DNA from 3 places in the Streptomyces sp. NPDC034043 genome. Region 1 is predicted to be linked to each of the others. Evidence: riboswitches for the same ligand, from Rfam matches in the RefSeq annotation. Region 1 holds a riboswitch; each other region holds the start of a gene.

Region 1 (4,214 bases):
CGGTCCCATGCGCGCGGCGCGCATGTTCGTGACGCGGCTGAAGAAGGACGGCGCCCTCGCCCAGACCGCCTCCGTCCGGGCGGAGCTCTTCGGCTCCCTCGGCGCGACCGGCCACGGGCACGGCACGCCCAAGGCGGTCCTGCTCGGCCTGGAGGGCCACTCCCCCCGCACCGTGGACGTCGAGAGCGCCGACGACGAGGTGGAGCGCATCCGCAAGAGCGGCAAGCTGCGTCTGCTGGGTGCGGAAATAGGCGGTGCCCACGAGATCGACTTCGACGAGCCGAACCAGCTGATCCTGCACCGCCGCCGCTCCCTGCCCTACCACGCGAACGGCATGACTCTCTTCGCGTACGACGCCTCCGGCGCCCCGCTGCTGGAGAAGACCTACTACTCGGTCGGCGGCGGCTTCGTCGTGGACGAGGACGCGGTCGGCGAGGACCGGATCAAGCTCGACGACACCGTGCTGAGGTACCCCTTCCGCTCGGGCGACGAGATGCTGCGCCTGGCCAACGAGACCGGTCTGTCGATCTCCTCCCTGATGCTGGAGAACGAGAAGGCCTGGCGCACGGAGGAGGAGATCCGCGAGGGCCTGCTGGAGATCTGGCGCGTCATGCAGTCCTGCGTCTCGCGCGGCATGTCCCGCGAGGGCATCCTGCCGGGCGGGCTGCGCGTCAAGCGCCGGGCCGCCTCCACGGCGCGCCAGCTGCGCACCGAGGGCGACCCGATGATGCACCGCAGCGAGTGGACGACGATCTACGCGATGGCCGTCAACGAGGAGAACGCGGCGGGCGGGCGCGTGGTGACCGCTCCCACGAACGGCGCGGCGGGCGTGCTGCCGGCGGTCCTGCACTACTACGTGAACTTCGTGCCCGGCGCGGACGAGGACGGCGTGGTCCGCTTCCTGCTCGCCGCGGGCGCGATCGGCATGCTCTTCAAGGAGAACGCCTCGATCTCCGGCGCCGAGGTCGGCTGCCAGGGCGAGGTCGGCTCCGCCTGCTCGATGGCGGCGGGCGCCCTCGCCGAGGTCCTGGGCGGCACCCCCGAGCAGGTCGAGAACGCCGCCGAGATCGGCATGGAGCACAACCTCGGCCTGACCTGCGACCCGGTCGGCGGCCTCGTCCAGATCCCCTGCATCGAGCGCAACGGCATGGCCGCCGTCAAGGCCGTCACCGCGGCGAAGATGGCGATGCGCGGGGACGGCAGCCACAAGGTCTCCCTCGACAAGGTCATCAAGACCATGAAGGAGACGGGTGCCGACATGAAGGTCAAGTACAAGGAGACGGCGCGCGGCGGGCTCGCGGTCAACGTGATCGAGTGCTGACCCGATAAGGACCTCCCGGCGGGCGTCCGGACCGGGGTCCGGACCGGGGTGCGGACCGGGGTGCGGACCGGGTCGTGGCCGAAAAGGGGCCGTGCGGCCCGGTCCCTCGGGACCTTCGGCCCCGGAGCGCGCCCACGGGCGGCGATAGCGTGCGGGGAGGGGCGCCGGACGACCCCCGCACGACGAGAGGCAGCCGCCGATGGCCATCATCACCGACCACCGACTCCTCCCGCTGCGGCTGGAAGCCGCCCCCCTGAGCGTGCCCCTGACCGGCCGCTTCGTCTACCGCACGGACCGCCCGTACGAGGTGGCCGTCGACCTCCGGGGCGCCGGGGCCCACCTCGCCCGCTGGGTGTTCGCGCGCGAGCTGCTGCTCGACGGGCAGCACGCGCCCACCGGCGAGGGCGACGTACAGGTGTGGCCCCGCTGGAGCGGCTCGGAGCCGCGCGTCCTGCTCGGCTTCGGCAACGGCGAGCGGGGCTGCGTGGTCTCCGCCCGCGCCAGGGACGTGCGCGCGCTGTGCCGGCGGATGACGGAGCTGGTGCCGCGCGGGCAGGAACGGCGCCACTACGACCTGGACGCGCAGCTGAGCGCGCTGCTGGCGTACTGAGGCGCGGCGCGCGGAACCGCGCGCGGCCCGGCGGTGTCCTAGGAGATGACAGGCAGTCCCCGTCTCACGGAACCGGGGAGACATCATGCGTCACCCGCACCGCCGCCGGATCGTGGCCCTGGCCACGGGCGCCCTGCTCACCGCCGGGCTCGCGCTCTCCACGTCACCGGCCTCCGCCGCCACCACGTCCACCCGCACCCAGACCCCGCTCGTCGTCAACGCGCGCTGGGGCGGGCACTGCACGTTCGACCGGATCGTGATCGACCTCCAGGGGTACGTCCCCCCGGTCACCGTCACTCCCGTGTCCCAGCTGGTCTACGACGGGTCCGGCAAGCCCGTGCCGCTGGCCGGGAAGTACTTCCTGGAGATCCGGCTGCACCCCGCCGCCGCCCACGACGACGCGGGGCAGAACGTCTACCAGGGGCCCAAGCTCCAGAAGATCTACCTCAGCAAGCTCAAGGGCATCGCCCTGACCGGCGACTTCGAGGGGTACGTGACCTTCGGCGCCGCCTTCGACACCCAGCCGTTCTACAGCACCTCCGTCCTGCACTCGCCCGAGCGGTTCGTGCTGGACATCGCGCACCCGAACACCTGCTGACCCGAGCGGGTACGGACGGCGGGCCCGGGACGCGTGACGTCCCGGGCCCGCCGTCATATCAGGGGGACGGCCGCCGGTGTCCGGGGGTCCGGGTTGTGACGGTCCGTGCGGACGACTAGGGTCATCGGGCCTTGGTGTTCGGGAAACCGGTGGAAAACCGGTGCGGCCCTCGCCACTGTAATCGGGAAGTCCGGCTCCAATCCTCCCTGACGCCGTCCGGGAGGCGCCCCCAGCGGGCAGGCCACTGGGCCCACGCGGGAGACCGCACGGGCCCGGGAAGGCGGAGCCCGGGCATCATGACCCGTGAGCCAGGAGACCGGCCGAGGCGCGTCGTCCATCCACGAGGTGCTGGAGAGGTCTCCCAACTCATGCATATCGCCGAGGGGTTCCTGCCCCCTTTGCACGCGGCCGCCTGGGGCGCCGCGTCCGCCCCCTTCGTCGTCCACGGGGTCCGGGCCCTGACCCGCGAGGTGAAGGCGAACCCGGAGAGCACGCTGCTGCTCGGGGCGTCCGGTGCGTTCACGTTCGTCCTGTCCGCCCTGAAGATCCCTTCCGTGACCGGAAGTTGCTCGCACCCGACGGGGACGGGGCTCGGAGCCATCCTCTTCCGTCCGCCGGTCATGGCGGTGCTCGGCACGATCACCCTGCTCTTCCAGGCGCTGCTGCTGGCCCACGGCGGGCTCACCACGCTGGGCGCCAACGTGTTCTCGATGGCCGTCGCCGGGCCCTGGGCGGGCTACGGCGCCTACCGGCTGCTGCGCAGGTCCGGCCTGCCGCTGATGGTGGCCGTCTTCTTCGGCGCGTTCTTCGCCGACCTGATCACCTACTGCGTGACCTCCGTCCAGCTGGCGCTGGCCTTCCCCGACCCGGCGAGCGGCTTCCTGGGCTCCCTGGAGAAGTTCGCGGGCATCTTCGCGCTCACCCAGATCCCCCTCGCCGTGAGCGAGGGCCTGCTGACCGTGCTCGTGATGCGGCTGCTGATGCAGTCCAGCGCGGCGGACCTGGTCCGGCTCGGGATCACGAAGCTGACCGGCGGCAAGCGGACCGAGCAGGGGGCGGCACTCTGATGACCAGGAACACGAAGATCAACACCCTGCTGCTGCTCCTGGTGGCGGCACTGGCCGTGATCCCGCTCGCGCTGGGGCTGGGCGAGGGCAAGGAGGAGCCGTTCGCCGGCGCCGACGCCCAGGCGGAGGCGGCCATCACGGAGCTGAAGCCGGACTACGAGCCCTGGTTCTCCCCGCTGTACGAACCCCCCTCGGGCGACATCGAGTCGGCGCTGTTCGCGCTCCAGGCGGCGCTCGGCGCGGGCGTCCTCGCCTACTACTTCGGAGTCCGCAAGGGCCGGCGCCAGGGCGCCGCACAGGCCCTCGCCGAGGCCGTGGCGGCCGAGAAGACCCGCACCACCCCGGAGCCGTAGGCGGTGCTGCCGATCGACGTGGCGGCCCACTCCAGCCGCTGGCGGGGCCGCCACCCCCTGGAGAAGGCCCTGCTGGGGCTCGGGCTCACGGTCACCGCCGTGTGCCTGCCGCCCTGGCCCGGCGGGCCGCTGGTCGCCGCCGCGACCCTGGCCGTGCTGCTCGGGCCCGCCGGGGTGCCCGGGCGGCAGCTGTGGCGGGCCTTCCGGGTCCCGCTCGGGTTCTGCGTGACCGGGGCGCTGCCGCTGATGGTGTCGGTGGGCGGCC
Region 2 (4,214 bases), on a different contig from region 1:
TCTGCGCGTCCCACACCCCGAGCTCCTTGAGGTCCTCCACCAGGTAGGCGTTGACCTGGAGGAACTCGCCGCTGAGCGTCTCGCGCTTGAAGAGGTTGGAGACCTGCGGCTCGATGCACTCGTACACGCCCGCGATCGAGGCGATGGTGGCCGTCGGGGCGATGGCGAGGAGCAGCGAGTTGCGCATGCCGGTCTTCGCGATCCGGGCGCGCAGGGCGTCCCAGCGCTCGGGCCAGGTGGGCTCGACGTCGTAGTGGTCGGGGTGCAGGACGCCCTGGGCGGTACGGGTCTCGGCCCAGGCCGGGAGCGGGCCGCTGCGCTCGGCGAGGTCGCAGGAGGCCTCGTACGCGGCCAGCATGATCCGCTCGGAGATCCGCGTGGACAGGGCCTTCGCCTCGGCGGAGTCGAAGGGCAGGCGCAGCTTGAAGAAGACGTCCTGGAGGCCCATGGCGCCCAGGCCCACCGGACGCCACCTGGCGTTGGACCGGCCGGCCTGCTCGGTCGGGTAGAAGTTGATGTCGACGACGCGGTCGAGGAAGGTCACGGCCGTGCGGACGGTCTCGTCCAGGCGCTCCCAGTCCATCCGGCCGTCGGCGACGAACGCGCCGAGGTTGACCGAGCCGAGGTTGCAGACGGCGGTCTCGCCGTCGTTGGTGACCTCGATGATCTCGGTGCAGAGGTTGGAGGAGTGGACGACGGTGCCGGGCAGCGCGGTCTGGTTCGCGGTCCGGTTCGAGGCGTCCTTGAAGGTCATCCAGCCCTGGCCGGTCTGCGCGAGCGTGCGCATCATGCGGCCGTACAGGTCGCGGGCCGGCATGGTCTTCTTCGCGAGGCCCGCCGCCTCCGCCTTGAGGTAGGCGGCGTCGAACTCGTCGCCGTACAGGTCCACCAGCTCGGGGACGTCGGCCGGGGAGAACAGCGACCAGTCGGCGTCGGCGTTCACGCGGCGCATGAACTCGTCCGGGATCCAGTGCGCGAGGTTGAGGTTGTGCGTGCGGCGCTGGTCCTCGCCGGTGTTGTCGCGCAGTTCCAGGAACTCCTCGATGTCCGCGTGCCAGGTCTCCAGGTAGACGGCCGCGGCGCCCTTGCGGCGCCCGCCCTGGTTCACGGCGGCGACGGAGGCGTCGAGGGTCTTCAGGAACGGCACGATGCCGTTGGAGTGGCCGTTGGTGCCGCGGATCAGCGAACCGCGGGCGCGGATGCGGGAGTACGAGAGGCCGATGCCGCCGGCGTGCTTGGAGAGGCGGGCCACCTGGTGGTAGCGGTCGTAGATCGAGTCCAGCTCGTCCAGCGGGGAGTCCAGCAGGTAGCAGGAGGACATCTGCGGGTGGCGGGTGCCGGAGTTGAAGAGCGTGGGGGAGGACGGCAGGTAGTCGAGGCGGCTCATCAGCCGGTAGAGCGAGGCCACTTCCTCGACGGCCTGGACGCTCTCGTCCTCGGCGAGACCGCAGGCCACGCGCAGCATGAAGTACTGCGGGGTCTCGATCACCTGGCGGGTGTGCGGGTGCCGCAGCAGGTAGCGGCTGTGCAGGGTGCGCAGGCCGAAGAAGCCGAAGCGGTCGTCCGCGCCGTCGGCGAGCGCGTGCTCGACCAGCGCGTTCAGCCGGCCGGCGTGGGCGGCGACGAACTCGGCGGTCCGGTCGGCGATCAGGCCCTCGCGGTGGCCGACGGCGACGGACTCGGCGAAGGAGGTGGCGCCCTGGCCGGCGGCCTCGTCGGCCACGGCCAGCGTCAGCAGGCGGGCGGCGAGGCGGGAGTAGGCCGGGTCCTCGGAGATCAGGCCCGCCGCGGCCTCGGTGGCCAGCCCGCGCAGCTCGGCCTCGTCGGCCGCGGAGCTGCGTCCGCGCAGCGCGGCGGCGGCGACCCGGCCGGGGTCGGTGTCGGGGAGGTCGGCGGTCAGCTCGGTGAGAGTACGCAGCAGCGCGGCCCCCGGGCCTTCGGTGGTGTCGCCAGAAACGGACTCGGCGCGCGGTGCGGAAGGCGCGATGGTCACGGCGGGAGCTCTCCCTCGCTCGGCCCGGTCATCGGCGGATCGGGGCAGGGGGAGGCGCGTGCGGGCGCGACGGTATCGCGTACTCACCGCACGGCGTCCACCGGCCCAACCGCGAAGCCCGGACGTGTCGGCACCCGGTTCGGTCGACCCGGGCGCACTGTCGGCAGGTCCTCGGACTTGTCATACCGTTGCGGGACAGTTCCGGATTCACACCGGATTCCCCTGCGGCGACAGCGAGGATGAGCATACATGTGGGGGGCCACCGATGCGCGACCCCCCACATGTTGTGTCGGTGCGGCTACAGCTCCAGACGGTAGGTCAGCAGCGTCAGGGCCGGGAACGGCGACCAGTCGAGCTCCGGAGTGCGGACGAAACCCATTCGCTCGTAGATCCGCCGGGCGCCCGGCATGGCCGGCTGCGTGGACAGCACCAGCGCCGTGAGCCCCAGGGCCCGGGCCCGCTCGGCGCAGGCCCGTACGAGGGCCTCCCCGACCCCCTGCCGGCGCGCCTCGGGAGCCACCGCGAGCATCCGGAACTCCGCCTCCTGCGGCCCGGCCACGTCCGCGAGCCGGCTCCCGGGTGCGGCGAACGTCACGCCGCCGAGCAGCCGGCCGTCCCGCACGGCGACCAGCACCTCGCCTTCGCCGGCCCGCCCGGCCACGTCGCGCAGCGCGTTCAGGTAGGTGTCGTCCTCGTTCTGGTCGAGCAGCCCGTCCCCGGTGTAGGCCGCGCCGGTGATCTCGCCCAGCCGCTCGCACTCGTCCGCCCTGGCGGTTCTGATGTCGAAGTCCATGCCCCCGAGTGTGCGCCACGCCTGCCGGCTGCCCGGCGCCGTCGTCGCGGGAGGTGTGCCGGACGCGCCGAAGGGCCCCGCCGTCCCGGTGCGGGACGGCGGGGCCCTTCGCGGGCACGGGTGCCCTCAGCAGCAGCGGAAGCCCTCCCGGGGGTCCGCCTCGCGGGCGTCGGTACGGGCCCGCTCGAAGGCGCGCCGGGTCATGACCTCGGCGTCCGGGTCGTGCGAGCGGGCGTGCGCGACGTAACGGTCGTACGCGGCCTCGCCGGAGAACTCCCGTACGAAGAACCGGGCCTTCGCCAGCGCCCCGCGCACCCGGCTCACGCGACCGGTTCCTTGGCCGGGCTGCCGCGCCCGTCGAGGCCGGCGGCCGCGAGCTCGGCCTTCTCCTCGGCCGTGGCGATGAGCCCGGCCGGGGCGATGATCTTCGACTCGGTCCACGGCACCTCGGAGAGGCGGACGGACTCGGGGTGGGCGATGGCCTTGAGGCAGGTCCGGGCCGCGTCCGCCAGCACGATGATGATCAGGACCGCGAACAGCGCCGACAGGACCCCGTCGACCGTCGCGTTGGTGACCACGGTGTGCATGTCGTCCATGTTCTTGGCGGGCGGGAGCACCTTCCCGGCGTCGATGCCGGTCTGGTACTTGTCGCGCTGCGCGAAGAAGCCGACCTTCACGTCGTCGGAGAAGACCTTCTGGTAGCTCGCCGTGAGCGTGACGGCCACGTCCCAGGCCAGCGGAACGGCCGTGACCCAGGCCCACTTGAGCCGCCCGGACTTGACCAGCAGCGTGGTGCAGACGGCCAGCGCGACCGCCGCGAGCAGCTGGTTCGCGATGCCGAACAGCGGGAAGAGCTGGTTGATGCCGCCCAGCGGGTCCTTCACGCCGACCCACAGGAAGTAGCCCCAGCCGCCGACCACGACGGCGCTCGCGAGCCACACGCCCGGCTTCCAGCTGACGTTCCTGAAGGACTTGTGGACGTTGCCGAGGGTGTCCTGGAGCATGAACCGGCCGACGCGGGTGCCCGCGTCGACGGTGGTCAGGATGAACAGGGCCTCGAACATGATGGCGAAGTGGTACCAGAAGGCCTTCATCGCGGTGCCGCCGACCACCGCCGAGAAGATCTCCGACATGCCGAGCGCGAAGGTCGGCGCACCGCCCGTACGGGACAGCAGGCTGGCCTCCTCCACGTCCTTCGCGGCCTGCGCGAGGGCCTCCGGGCTGATGGCGAAGCCGAGGTTGGTCACCGCCTCCGAGGCGCTCTGGACGGTGGTGCCGACCACGCCGCCGGGGGAGTTGACCGCGAAGAACAGGCCGGGCTCGATGATGCACGCCGCGATCACCGCCATGACGGCGACGAAGGACTCGGTGAGCATGGCGCCGTAGCCGATGATCCGGACCTGGGTCTCCTTCTGGATCATCTTCGGG
Region 3 (4,214 bases), on a different contig from region 1:
GCCTGGGGGAAGCCCGGTGCGGCGCGGGCCGCTCAGGGGGTGCCCGCCGATATCCGCCTTCCCCGGGGGCTCGGGGTGGACGCCGCGCCGGCCTGGACCGCCTCGGCCGCCCTGGTCGCGGTGGCACTGTGGCAAGCCGTGGTTCAGGGATGCCGAGCCCCGGCGTCGGCTGGTGTGGCGTGGCCACCGGCGTGGAGGGTTAAGCGGCAGTCGAACCCCGACGCCCCCCGTCCCTCGCCCCCACCCGGCAGGCCGGATCGTGAAATCGGGCGATGTGTCCCTCAACATGGCGCTAACGCAGGCGAGTTGGGGGCTACTGAGGTCGATGATCCTCAATTCTTCCTCAGAAGAACGCTTCGGTTTCCCCGTTCCTCTACCGGCGCGGCTACGGTCTTGGCGCAGGGGCCGCCTCGCTGACCTGATGGTGGCCCCACGAAAAATTAGACATGGGGGAATTATGCGTTTTACGGTGCGTGGGACCGTCGGACCGGTCTTCGCTTTGGCTCTACTGGGGGGAATGGCCTCCCCGGCTCATGCGGCAGGCGATGAGTCGCAGCCCGTGACCTCGGTCGAGGTCGTGGAGGAGGCTGCCCCCGAGGACAATTCGCTGGAGCACCTGCCGGAGACGTCGACCAACTCGGAGTCCGGCACGCAGGCGTGTGACAACCCTCGCCGCACATGGTTCGAGATCCCCTCGAAGACCGGAATCCACATGCCGGCCAAGTTCGCCGGCACGTCCTTCAAGGACGGTCCGGGAGGCACCATGGTGGTCAGGGTGGAGAGGTCGGGCAAGGTCCTCCGGGAGGTCAGCGCGGGCGGTGAGGTCGAGGTCAGTGGCATCGTCGCCAAGGCCAAGGTCTCCATCACGGCGAAGATCGGCACCGAGGTCGGGATCACCGTGGGGCACGAGTACCGCAGGAACGTGACCAGCGGCAAGTACGGCCACCTCCAGTACGGCTCCTGGGGGTACGCCGTGAAGTGGGCCAAGTACGAGACCAGTGCGGACCGGTGTGGCAAGAAGCTCATCAAGAGCGGCACCGCGAACCTGCCCACCTCGGAGGTCGGCTGGAAGTACTGGGAAACGAGCTCGTGACCGTTCCTCGCAGGCCGCTGACCGTGGCGGCGGCCCTCGCTGTCGCATCCTTCCTGGCGGCCGGCTGCGGTAGCGAGAGCGCGCCACCGTCGGGCAGTCCGACGAGCGTGCGGTCATCCGCGGGGGAGACCGAGGAAGCCCAGGGCAGTAGAGCCAAGGGCCTGTTGGAGAAAATCCATCCCGATTCTCCCGAGTTCGTGGAATCCGGCATGGAAAGGGTCCGGGACGGCGTTCACTCTCGCTCTTCGCTCGCGAAGGGAAAGACGTACAAGGTCGCCGTAGCCTGTGTCGGCACAGGCGCCGTCGACATGAAAGTCGGTGAAAAGGGGGCGGAGTCCATTCCCTGTGACGGAGTATCGGTGAGCCGACGGGTCGAGGATTCTCCGGAAGAACTGCCCGTCGACATCACTGCGGCTTCCGGAGCCACGGGAATGGTCGCCTGGCAGATCACCGCCGCTTCCTCCTGACGGCGATGCTTCAATGGTTCCTGCTCACCGCCAGAATCGGTGGGCAGGAACCATTTCCCGTTCGCGGCCGCTGAGCCCGGCAATTGCGCGCTGCGCGGAGACCCTTTCCGGGGGCGAACACCGCGTCTGGCAGACTGGCACGGTTGTCCCGGCGGTGCAGGACAGGAAACCGGTGCGAATCCGGTGCGGTCCCGCCACTGTGACCGGCCGCCGCGTCCGCGCGACGGCCGGGAGTCAGACACTGACGCACCGCCTCTTCACTTCGACCGGGGACGAGGATCCCCCGGAGAGGCCTCATCATGTCGCGTGTCCGCGCCGCCGTGCGCTCCTTCCTGCCGCTCGCTCTCGTCGTGCCGCTCACCGCCTGCGGCGGTCCGCCCGGGGCGGAGCGGCCCGGGCCCGGTGCGCACGCCGCGCCCGGGTTCCCGTACGCCGTGACCAACTGCGGCGTCAGCACCACCTATCAGGCGCCGCCCGAACGCGCCGTCACCATGAACCAGCACGCCACCGAGATCATGCTGGCCCTCGGACTCCAGGACCGGATGGCCGGCACCGCGTATCTCGACGACTCCGTGCTGCCCGCCTACCGGCCCGCCTACGACAAGATCAAGGTGCTGGCCAAGGAGTACCCCTCGAAGGAGGTGCTCCTCGGGGCCAACCCCGACTTCGTCTACGGCGGTTACGCCAGCGCCTTCGACAAGGGGCAGGGCCGGGACCGCGAAGGGCTGGCCAAGGCCGGCATCAACTCGCGGCTGAGCGTGGAGTACTGCACCCAGGGCCCGGTCGGGCTCGAACAGCTGAAGACCGAGATCACCGAAGTCGCCCGGACCTTCGGCGTGCCCGAGCGCGGCGCGGCCCTCGTCCAGGACGAGCAGCGCCGCGTCGACGCCGTCACCGCCCGTGTGAAGGACAGGCCCCGGCCGTCCGTCTTCGTCTACGACTCCGGGGAGGCCTCCGCCTTCACCTCCGGCGGCAACGGCATAGGCAACGAGATCGTCTCCCTGGCCGGGGGGACGAACGTGTTCGCCGACCTCAAGGACACCTTCGGCGACGTGCCGTGGGAGAAGGTCATCGAGCGCGGTCCCGAGGTCATCCTCATCTACGACTACGGCGGCACCACCGTGGAGGCCAAGAAGCAGCGCCTGCTGAACGATCCGGCGCTCGCTCGGGTTCCCGCCGTCAGGGACCGCCGGTTCGTCGTCCTGCCGCTCTCCTCGGCCGTGCTCGGGGTCCGCGTCGCCGACGCCGTCGAGTCCCTGGGCCGCCAGCTGCACCCCGACGCCGCGTGAGCCGGGGCGTGAGGGGGCGCCGCACCGTCGGTGTCCTGGTGCTCCTCGCCGCCGCGCTCGCCGCGGCGGCCGTGGCGGGGCTCGCCCTGGGACCCGTACGGATCGCCCCCGGTGAGGTCGTCGGCATCGTCCTCCGCGGCCCCGGGATGCCCGGCGCCTTCCCCTCCATCGTGTGGGACGTGCGGATGCCGCGCGTGCTGCTCGGGGCCGTCGTCGGGGCCGGGCTCGCGGTCTCCGGCGCCGTGCTCCAGGCCCTCGTACGCAACCCGCTCGCCGATCCGTTCCTCCTCGGGGCCTCCTCCGGAGCCTCGGCGGGAGCGGTGCTGGTCATCGTGTCCGGTGCGGGCGCAGCCGGACTCGCGGGCGGGCTCGGGCTGCCGGCCGCCGCGTTCGCGGGCTCGACGGTGGCGCTCGTCGCCGTCTACGCCATGGCCGGGCGCGGCGGCACCATGAGCACCGGGCGGCTGATCCTGGCCGGGGTCGCCGTGCAGTACGTCCTGTCCGCGCTGACCAGCCTGGTCCTCGTGCTGTCCGCGCACCCCGACCAGATCCGTACCGCCCTGTTCTGGACCCTGGGCGGCCTCGGCGGGGCCCGCTGGGAGGAACTGGCCCTGCCGGCCGCCGCGCTGCTCGCCGGCACCGGCCTGCTCCTCGCGCTGGCCCGGCCGCTGGACCTGCTGCTGGCGGGGGAGGAGGGAGCCCGCACGCTCGGCCTGGACACCGGACGCTTCCGTGCCGCCGTGTTCGTGCTCTCCTCCCTCGTCATCGGGGTGCTCGTCGCCTACAGCGGGGCGATCGGCTTCGTCGGGCTGATGGTCCCCCACGCCGCCCGGATGGCGGTCGGCGCCGGCCACCGGGCCGTGCTCCCGGTCGCCGCGCTGGCCGGCGCGGTCTTCCTGGTCCTGGCCGACCTGGTCGCCCGTACGGCGGCGGCTCCCGAGGAGATCCCGGTCGGGGTGGTCACCGCACTGCTGGGCGGCCCGTTCTTCCTGTGGATGCTGCGCCGGACGGGCCGGTCCGAGGCGGTGGCCGGATGACCGGCGGACCGGCGGAACTCGCCGTCGAGGCCCTTCGTTACGAGGTGGACGGGCACACCCTGCTGCACGGGGTCGACCTCACCGCCCGCCCCGGTGAGACGGTCGGTGTCGTCGGGCCGAACGGCAGCGGCAAGACCACCCTGCTGCGCTGCGTCTACGGCGCCCTGCGGCCCACCGCCGGCCGGGTGCTGCTCGACGGGGCCGATGCCGCGGCGCTCGGCGTCAAGGAGCGCGCCCGGCGGGTGGCGGTGGTCCCGCAGGACGCCACCGGCACCTTCGGGCTGACGGTCCGCGAGGTCGTCGCCATGGGCCGCAGCCCGCACAAACG

Evidence for each region. Region 1 has a riboswitch for cobalamin ahead of ACZ51S_RS24885 (energy-coupling factor ABC transporter permease). Riboswitches for the same ligand answer to the same signal wherever they lie in the genome.
Region 2: linked by a shared signal. The riboswitch ahead of ACZ51S_RS13730 (ribonucleoside-diphosphate reductase subunit alpha) and the one ahead of ACZ51S_RS24885 (energy-coupling factor ABC transporter permease) in region 1 are both predicted to bind cobalamin.
Region 3: linked by a shared signal. The riboswitch ahead of ACZ51S_RS18140 (ABC transporter substrate-binding protein) and the one ahead of ACZ51S_RS24885 (energy-coupling factor ABC transporter permease) in region 1 are both predicted to bind cobalamin.

Annotation. Positions count from the first base shown of each region.
Region 1 is NZ_JBVISF010000011.1:86,437-90,650, forward strand. Features, by position in the region: gene ACZ51S_RS24870 (L-serine ammonia-lyase) at 1-1,321, shown strand, start outside; gene ACZ51S_RS24875 (SsgA family sporulation/cell division regulator) at 1,521-1,931, shown strand; gene ACZ51S_RS24880 (AMIN-like domain-containing (lipo)protein) at 2,017-2,529, shown strand; cobalamin riboswitch at 2,645-2,868, shown strand; gene ACZ51S_RS24885 (energy-coupling factor ABC transporter permease) at 2,898-3,596, shown strand; gene ACZ51S_RS24890 (energy-coupling factor ABC transporter substrate-binding protein) at 3,596-3,949, shown strand; gene cbiQ (cobalt ECF transporter T component CbiQ) at 3,953-4,214, shown strand, end outside.
Region 2 is NZ_JBVISF010000004.1:525,310-529,523, forward strand. Features, by position in the region: gene ACZ51S_RS13730 (ribonucleoside-diphosphate reductase subunit alpha) at 1-1,993, opposite strand, end outside; adenosylcobalamin-variant (AdoCbl-variant) riboswitch at 2,151-2,227, opposite strand; partial or broken gene ACZ51S_RS13735 (GNAT family N-acetyltransferase) at 2,292-2,798, opposite strand; gene ACZ51S_RS13740 (YbdD/YjiX family protein) at 2,913-3,110, opposite strand; gene ACZ51S_RS13745 (carbon starvation CstA family protein) at 3,107-4,214, opposite strand, start outside.
Region 3 is NZ_JBVISF010000006.1:395,626-399,839, reverse strand. Features, by position in the region: gene ACZ51S_RS18150 (hypothetical protein) at 560-1,093, shown strand; gene ACZ51S_RS18145 (hypothetical protein) at 1,090-1,560, shown strand; cobalamin riboswitch at 1,688-1,824, shown strand; gene ACZ51S_RS18140 (ABC transporter substrate-binding protein) at 1,860-2,849, shown strand; gene ACZ51S_RS18135 (FecCD family ABC transporter permease) at 2,858-3,886, shown strand; gene ACZ51S_RS18130 (ABC transporter ATP-binding protein) at 3,883-4,214, shown strand, end outside.